Regions from separate parts of the Marinobacter salsuginis genome, predicted to be linked through region 2. Evidence: riboswitches for the same ligand, from Rfam matches in the RefSeq annotation. Region 2 holds a riboswitch; the other holds the start of a gene.

Region 1 (4,422 bases), 330 kb from region 2:
TTGCGGTAGTGGACCACGGGAATACGACCGTTCAGGCAGGCAAACAGGTCCTTCAGGATATCTTTCATATCGGGTGCCTGGTCGATATCACTGTGGGTAATGCCGTGAATCGTGATTGAGGTCTGGTGCAACGGAAGCTTGGGCCGCACGATCCAGTGGCGGGCCTTTCCCAACTGGATGCCATCGAGGGTGAACGGCACCAGGCCGATACTGACAATCGAATGTTGACTGGCGTCCAGGCCGGTCGTCTCGAAATCGAGCGCGACAAAAGGCACGTCGGACATGGGCGTCTCCGGCGACACACATCCGCTTTCGTAAAAGGCTTTCAGAATCGGTGACTTGCTTTGCTCAGCCAGGGCTTCGAACTGCTCGGGCCATGGCAGGCGTGTAACAGAATTCCCGGCCTGCTCCTCACTAGACATTACGAGCCACCGTGGCGTGATACCGGAATTTCAGGAACTTCTGGGCACCGCTGACCACCTGGAAGGCGTCTTTCAGGTGGCTGCGCTCAAACGGTGAAAGGTCCTCGGGCCGAACGTTGTTGTCCGGCTGTCGGTCCGCCTCGATGGCCAGGGCCTGGTGCCGAATACGCACAATGGAGATGAACTCCAGAGCGTCCCGAAGGTTGCCCAGATCGTCCTCCAGCAGCAGCTTGGTGTTGCCGATGGCTTTCAGACGCTCGAACGAGTTCTGTGCGCGGGAGCCGCAGGCCAGGGCGTGAACCCGGATCAGGTCTGACAGGGGCGCCGTACCCCGACGTTTCAGGTTGAAGGTCTTCTGGTGCTTGCCATCTTCTTCCAGCACGAAAGTCCGGAAAAAGCCGATCGGGGGCGTGCGGTTCAGGGCATTGCGGGCCAGCATTGCCAGGAACCGCTGGCTGTTGCTGGCCTTTTCGGCCACCAGAGTTTTCAGTTGTTCGGCAAAGTCGGTTTCCCCGTAGATACCGTCCAGATCAAAGAAGATGTTGCTGTTTAACAAGGCTTCGGCCTTGGGGTTATCAATCCAGTCGGTGAAGTAGTCCTTCCAGACCCGCAGTGGCTGCCGCCATTTCTGGTTGGTGGCCATGATGTCGCCGGTGCAGTAGGTGTAGCCGCACTCCGCAAGGCCATCGCTGACAAATTTCGCCAGTGCCAGGAAGTACTCATCGTGCTCTTCCGGCACGAAGCTGTCGTCCAGAATCATGGCGTTATCCTGGTCGGTAACAACCAGCTGTTCGTCCCGCGCCATGGACCCCAGCGCCATAAAACAATAGGGCACGGGTGGCGGCCCGAGTTTCTCCTCGCCCAGGGCCAGCAGGCGCTGGGTAAAGCTGCGCCCGATCCCGGCCATGGCACTGCCAATCATGTGGGAGTTGGCGTCTTCGTTCACCATGCGTACAAAGCTGTCCCGCACATCCAGACTGATTTTCTTCAGGCCCTTCACATCCTGCTGGTGGTAGATGTTGCTGACCAGGTAAAGGCTGCTCTGGCTCTCGTACTTCACGATGTCAGACAGCGCAATGACGCCGCGAACCTCATCACCATCCATCACCGGCAGGTGGTGCACATTGTTGTGCAGCATGGTGAGCATGGCCTCGAAGATGAATATGTTCGAACGGATGGTGATCAGATCCTCCGACATGATCTCGCTGATAGGCGTTTCGGAGGCTAATGCCTCGCTGAGGGCCCGGGTGCGCAGGTCGCGGTCGGTGATGATGCCCTTGAGCAAGGGCTTGTCGCCCTCCTCGTCCATCAGCAGCAGTGCCGAGACGCCGTGCTCGGTCATAATCCGCGCTGCTTCCTGCAGTCGGACGGTGTGGGGGGCGGACACCGGCTCCCGGGAAATCAGCCGGGTGACCTTGGAGGTCATGAGCTGGTTGGATTTTTCCCGCCGGGATACAGCGGAGCGCAGGCGGCTTCGGTCCTCAATCTCAACGAAATCGGCAAAGTTGTCGTCGTTTTCCCAGAGGTACTGGAACGTATCGTAAGGAATCTTGTACAGCAGAACGTCTTCGAGGGCTTTGGCGGGAAAGCGAACTTTCCGGTTCATCAGCAGGCCAAACTGGCCGAAGACTTCACCCTCGCTGATCCGGTTGTAGAGTTCTCCGGTGCGCCGATAGATCTCTACTGCACCACTGCGTACGTAGAACAGCCAGCTGCTGGGATCACCCAGTTCCAGAATCTGGCTCCCGGCCTTGAAGTAAACAACCTCTATGTCGCCAACCACCCGGTCGAGCAGTTCCTCGGTCATCTCGTCGAACGGCGGGTATTGAGCCATGTGATTGCGGATGTCGACCAGCTCGGCCTGCATAAAACTCCCTGTTCTGGCGAAGAAAAAGTGATTGTCAGTCAAGGAATATAGCAGTGGCAGAAGCCTGCGACCATGTCGACCTTTGATGGATTTCATTGACCGGTTACCCCGGTGTTGCTAGCCTTGCCACACTTTTTTCAGGTGTCCGTCGCAAAGCGCGACGGATGAAACGGGAAATCGGTGAGCCTGGCACAGCCAGTGCAAGTCCGATGCTGCCCCCGCAACGGTAAGCAGGACAACGGCAATCTATGCGCCACTGTGTCGCCACGACATGGGAAGGTGATTGCCCGGGAACCCCAGGTTCCGCCTGCCAGCCCGGAGACCGGCCTGGAAAAACACCCGATGTTGCGGTGGGCAACCTGGGTGGGTGATATGCCGGTTCCGCTTTTCTGTTGCCAGTCTACCGCCTGCCCCTACTCCCTGTTCCGCAACGAAAACCAGATTTCCGTGCGGGTGCGCGCGGAGTGCGGAGCAAGCTCTATGTTCAGAATTCAATGCCCTGTTTTGTTGGCCGGCGTTTCCCTGGCCGCCCTGCCTCTGGCCGTTTCGGCCCAGTCTTCTCCAGAATCCGATGCCCTGGATCCGATCGTGGTTACCGCGACACTGGGCCCCAAGACCGTTGGCGAGAGCCTGTCTTCAGTGACGGTCATCGAGAAAGAGGATATTGATCGGCAACAGCCCGCGGAATTCCGCGACCTGTTGCGCGCCCAGCCGGGGATCAACGTGGTATCGGACGGCAGCTACGGCAAGACTACCAGCGTATTCCTGCGTGGCGCGGGCAGCTCGGGTACCGTGCTGCTTCTCGATGGTATCCGCCTGCGCTCTGCCTCCGCGGGTATCCCACCCTGGCAGTTTTTGCCTCCCGAATTGATGGAGCGGGTTGAGCTGGTGCGGGGCGCGAAGAGCTCCCTCTATGGTGCCGATGCGGTCGGTGGCGTCATCCAGGCGTTCACCCTGGAACCGGAGGCCGGGCGCCAGGGTTGGGGCGAGCTGAAAGGCGGTTCCCATGAAACCCGTGAGGTAACGGCCGGAATGGCTGGCCGGGAAGGCCGTTCGTCGTTCCTGGCCGGTGGCGTTTATTCGGATACCGATGGCACGAACTTGCGTGCTGGCGGCGAAGACAAAGGATTCCGGAACGCTGGGGGCCTGGCCAAATTGAGCCACAGCTTCGACCAGGGCGGCGGCGCAGGGCTGACGGTGTTCCAGTCTGAAGGTAATACCGAGTTTGAAGGCGGTGATACCGATTTCCTGATCCGTGCCATGGGGCTGCATCTGGAAGCGGTTGCCAGTGACTACTGGCGCACACGGATCCAGTTCTCGGAAGCCCGCGACGAACAGGATACCTTCGGAGCCAATCCCAGCACGTTCGACACCCTGTCTCGCTCCGCGCGCTGGGAAAACACCCTGACGGCCGGTGTTCATGAGCTGGTTCTGGGTACGGAGGTCATGCTTGACGAAGTCGATGGCACCAGCAACTTCACAGAGGACAGTCGGACCAACAGCGCGGTTTTCGGTCAGGGCCGTTTGAACTTTGATGCCACCGATCTGATGCTCAGTCTGCGTCTGGATGACAACGAGGCCTATGGCAAAGAGGAGACTGGCGGTGTGGCCTTTGGTCACCAGCTGGACCGCGCCCATCGCTTTCGCCTCAGCTATGCGACATCGTTCCGGGCACCCACCTTTAATGACCTTTACCTGACGGTGCCGTTCTACACCGGTAATCCTGAGCTCGATGCGGAAGAGGGGCAGATGGTCGAAGCCGGTTTCTCCGGGCGATATGACCAGTGGTACTGGGACATTGCGCTTTATCAGAACGACGTGAAAGACCTGATTACCTACGTGTCGGACCCGGTGACCTTTGAGGGCACCATGGAAAACGTCGAGACGGCAAGAATCCGTGGCGTTGAGGTTTCTTCCGGTATCGAGACGGCTGACTGGAATCTGGCGGCAGCAGTAACCTACGCGGATACCGAGAACCGCGATACCGGCGCCCGTTTACCACGCCGCGCGGAAAAGAACCTGCGTCTGGATATCGATCGCCTGTTCTCACAGTGGTCTGTGGGCGCCAGCTTTATTGCTGAGAGTGACCGCTACAATGATGCGGAAAATACCAGTCTGCTACCGGGCTATGGC
Region 2 (4,422 bases):
CCAGTGGCGCCCAGGGAGCGCAGGTAATAGGTGGTTTTGAGCCCACGTTCCCAGGCCAGCTGGTACAGGGCGTCCAGCTTTTTGCCGCTGGGTTCGGCCATGTACAAATTCAGGCTCTGGGCCTGGTCCAGCCACTTCTGGCGCCGGGCGGCGGCTTCCACCAGCCATCTTGCGTCGATTTCGAAGGCGGTGGCGTAACGGGCCTTGAGTTCCGCCGGGATGCGGTCGATTTGCTGAACGGAGCCGTCGAAGTATTTGAGGTCGTTCACCATCACGTTGTCCCACAGACCTTCGGCCTTGAGATCCCGCACCAGGGACGGATTCACTACCGTGAACTCGCCGGAGAGATTCGATTTCACGAACAGGTTCTGGTACGCCGGTTCGATGGACTGGGACACACCCACGATGTTGGAAATCGTCGCCGTGGGGGCGATGGCCATGACGTTGCTGTTGCGCATGCCGTTTTTCGCGATCAGTTCACGCACCGGCGACCAGTCCAGCCGGGCGTTGCTGTTCACAGACAGATCCCCTTCCCGGCGGTTTTCCTTCAGCAGATTGATGGAGTCGATCGGCAGGATGCCCTGCTGCCAGAGTGAACCCTCATAGCTTTCATAGGCGCCTCGCTCACCCGCCAGCGTGGCGGACGCCCGGATGGCGAAGTAGCTGAGTTGCTCCATGGCAACGTCGGCAAACTCAACCGCTTCCGGGCTGGAATACGGCAGGCCCAATTGATAGAGCGCGTCCTGAAAACCCATGAGGCCAAGGCCGACCGGGCGATGCCTGAGGTTGGATTTGCGGGCCTGGGGCACGGCGTAATAGTTGATGTCGATAACGTTATCGAGCATGCGCACGGCGGTGTTTACCGTCTGTTCCAGGCGCTGCACATCCAGCTCGCCGTTGGCGATGTGAGCCGCCAGGTTCACGGAACCGAGGTTGCATACAGCGATCTCGTCGGCACTGGTGTTCAGGGTGATTTCGGTGCACAGGTTAGAGCTGTGCACCACGCCCCGGTGCTGCTGGGGAGAACGCAGGTTGCACGGGTCCTTGAAGGTAATCCAGGGGTGGCCGGTTTCGAACAGAACCGTCAGCATCTTGCGCCAGAGCTGCTTGGCCGGGATCTTCTTGAACAGCTTGATCTTGCCCTGCTCGGCCAGCGCCTCGTAATGCTCGTAGCGTTCCCGGAAGGCGTTGCCGTACAGGTCGTGCAGATCCGGCGCATCGCTGGGGGAGAATAGAGTCCAGTCACGGTCTTCGCGCATGCGCTCGATCAGCAGATCGGGCACCCAGTTGGCGGTGTTCATATCGTGGGTGCGGCGGCGTTCGTCGCCGGTGTTCTTGCGCAGTTCCAAGAATTCCTCGATGTCCAGGTGCCAGCTTTCCAGGTAGGCGCAAACCGCGCCCTTGCGCTTGCCGCCCTGGTTTACCGCCACCGCGGTGTCATTCACCACTTTCAGGAAAGGCACCACACCCTGGCTCTGGCCGTTGGTGCCCTTGATGTGGGAGCCCAGCGCCCGAACCGGTGTCCAGTCGTTGCCCAGGCCGCCAGCCCATTTCGACAGCATGGCGTTGTCGCGGATGGCGCCGTAGATGTCTTCAAGGTCGTCGCCCACCGTCGTCAGGTAACAGGACGACAGCTGGGAGTGGCGGGTGCCGCTGTTAAACAGCGTGGGCGTGGACGCCATGTAGTCGAACGACGACAACAGGTTGTAGAACTCGATGGCGCGGGCATTCGGGTCGTCTTCGCGCAGGGCCAGGCCCATGGCAACGCGCATGAAAAATACCTGGGGCAACTCGAGGCGGGCCTTGTTCCAGTGTAGGAAGTAACGGTCGTACAGGGTTTGCAGGCCCAGGAAGCCGAACTGCAGGTCACGCTCCGGTTTCAGGGCGGCTCCCAGGCGCTCCAGGTCGAAAGCGGCCAGGGCTTCATCCAGCAGTTCATAACGAATACCTGCCTCGATAAAGGCACTCAGGGCCTGTGGATAAATCTCCGCCAATGGCAGACTGATGGGCAGGCCCAGGGCGGCGGCATTCTCCAGACGAAGTTGCTCAAGGAGCAGGCGCGCGGTGACGGCACTGTAGTCCGGCTCCCGCTCAATCCGGCTGCGGGCGGTCATGATCAGGGCCGACAGCACGTCTTCCTCGGCGATGCCGTCATAGAGATTGGTAAGGGCATCGTCCACCAGGGAATCGCCGTCAATGCCCTCCAGCCCTGTGGCGGCTTGCTCCACCTGCAATTTCATCAGCCCCAGATCCAGGGGAGCGATTTCACCGCTGGTCTTTTTCACGGTCAGGTGCGGGTGCGCCTCAACCGGGGCATGGCGGGCACGCTCGCGGGCATGCTCTTCCCGGTACAGTACGTAGGCGCGGGCCACCTTCTGTTCCTCCGCCCGCATCAGGGCCAGTTCCACCTGATCCTGGATGTCTTCGATATGCACCTTGCCACCGGCTTTCAGGCGGCGACCGATGGCCTGGATCACCTGGTCAGTCACCCGATGTACGGCATCGTTGATTCGGGCGGAGCCGGCGGCCTTGTAACCCTCGACGGCGAGGAAGGCTTTGGTCACGGCAATGCTGATCTTCGACGGGTCGAAGCCTACGAGCGTGCCGTTGCGCTTGATGACCTGGAGGGATTCGGTATCGGTGTGCGAGGTTGGCCGGGGTTCGGCCAGGGCTGAGGCGGACATGTGTGTTCTCCTGAATACGCGTTGAATTCCTTTCACCATCGCGTACGCAGGGGCACACCTCGCCATAGGAATGGCTGGGCATAACCGGTCTGCTCACCCTGGGTCGCGAAGGTGCAGTCAGGAGCCGTGAAGCTCCGTATCCCTGGCAGGTCTTCGGACTCAGGGGCGTGAATCGTTCGATTCGGCCTCGCTCGGCGACTTCCCGGTATCAACCAGTGTCTTAATGCCGTGCTTGTTCCCCAATACCGCTGCGCGTCAGTTCCGGAGTCTCACCGGATTCCCGATACCAGAATGTGTGGGGCGATCACGCGCTGACCGATTTGGTTACGCACTGATCACTACATCTGGTATTTGACCAAGGATAAAAACACTATATACACGATATCCAGAAGGAACAACCAGCAGAATAAAAAAAGGCCCCGGAGAGGGGGCCAAACACGTGACAGTATCAACTCAGCCAATCAGTGGCTGATCATCCAGGGCCGCATGGAGGGAAACATCTTCTTCCCATCAGCGGTGTAGAACAGCATGGACTTACCGGGTTTCGGGGAGCCGCAGCCGCAGGCCCGGCTGTGCTCCTTATCGTGGGCCCGTCGGTCCGCGGTGGAAAAAACCGGTTCGTGTCGGGACCGCTCGTTCCGGTCCTCAGCCGCCCTTTTAGCCGGGTCCATGGCCGCAATATGCGATGGCAACACGATCACCCTGGGCGAAAGCGCCTTGCAGGTCGGACATTCCGCCGGCTTGGCCGCATCCTCCATGGTAGCCAGGGTATTGAACAGGCCGTGCTCCCGGCACTTGTAGTCATACACAGGCATGGTGATTACTCCTTATCTTTCGACAACGGTACGTCCATGCCCCCGCTGACTTTCTTCTGGGGGCCTTCAGCGGACGGGTTGATGTCAAAGTCAAAGATGCCCGTGGGCAGCCAGAGTGTGGCGCAGGCATTGGGGATATCCACCACGCCGCTGATGTGGCCTTCCACCGGTGCACAACCGAGAATCGCGTAGGCCTGGGCCTTGGTGTAGCCGAACTTGGTCATGTACTCGATGGCGTTCAGGCAGGCCTGGCGATAGGCCACATGCACGTCCAGGTAATGCTGGCCGCCGTCTTCGTCTACGGAGATGCCTTCGAAGATCACATAGTCGTCGTAACGGGGCTTGATCGGACTGGGCTTGAACACCGGGTTCTTGATGCCGTATTTCTTCACGCCGTCCTTGATCAGGTTAACCCGCAGGTGAATCCAGCCGGCCATCTCGATGGCGCCGCAGAAGGTGATTTCGCCATCGCCCTGGCTGAAGTGAAGGTCGCCCACGGACAGGCCGGCACCATCCACGTAAACCGGGAAGTAAACCTTGGAACCGCGGGAAAGGTCTTTGATGTCACAGTTACCACCGTGCTCACGGGGCGGCACGGTACGTGCGGCTTCAGCGCCGGCGGCTTTGGCCGCTTCACCGGTCATCTGGCCCATGTGGGCGGTCTCGCCGTTGGGCAGTGTCGCCAGTTCCGGCACACGCTCAGGATCGGTGGCCACCAGGCCAGCTTCCCGCTTGTTCCAGGTTTCCAGCAGCTCCCTGGAGGGCAGGCAGCCGATCAGGCCCGGGTGAATCAGGCCGGCAAATTCCACGTTGGGAATGTGGCGGGATTTGGTGAACATGCCGTTGAAGTCCCAGATGGATTTCTGGGCTTCCGGGAAGTGTTCGGTCAGGAAGCCGCCACCGTTCTGCTTGGAGAAGAACCC

The links. A riboswitch is a leader RNA that binds a small molecule or an ion and turns the genes downstream of it on or off. The one in region 2 is predicted to bind cobalamin.
Region 1: it holds a riboswitch for cobalamin, as region 2 does, so the genes downstream of both, GJU83_RS10385 (TonB-dependent receptor plug domain-containing protein) here and GJU83_RS08965 (ribonucleoside-diphosphate reductase subunit alpha) in region 2, are expected to answer to the same signal.

What each region holds. Positions count from the first base shown of each region.
Region 1 is NZ_BGZH01000001.1:2,290,791-2,295,212, forward strand. Features, by position in the region: gene GJU83_RS10375 (3'-5' exonuclease) at 1-422, opposite strand, end outside; gene GJU83_RS10380 (putative nucleotidyltransferase substrate binding domain-containing protein) at 415-2,289, opposite strand; cobalamin riboswitch at 2,412-2,634, shown strand; gene GJU83_RS10385 (TonB-dependent receptor plug domain-containing protein) at 2,770-4,422, shown strand, end outside.
Region 2 is NZ_BGZH01000001.1:1,960,039-1,964,460, forward strand. Features, by position in the region: gene GJU83_RS08965 (ribonucleoside-diphosphate reductase subunit alpha) at 1-2,684, opposite strand, end outside; cobalamin riboswitch at 2,812-2,990, opposite strand; gene GJU83_RS08970 (zinc ribbon domain-containing protein) at 3,146-3,499, opposite strand; gene fmdA (formamidase) at 3,505-4,422, opposite strand, start outside.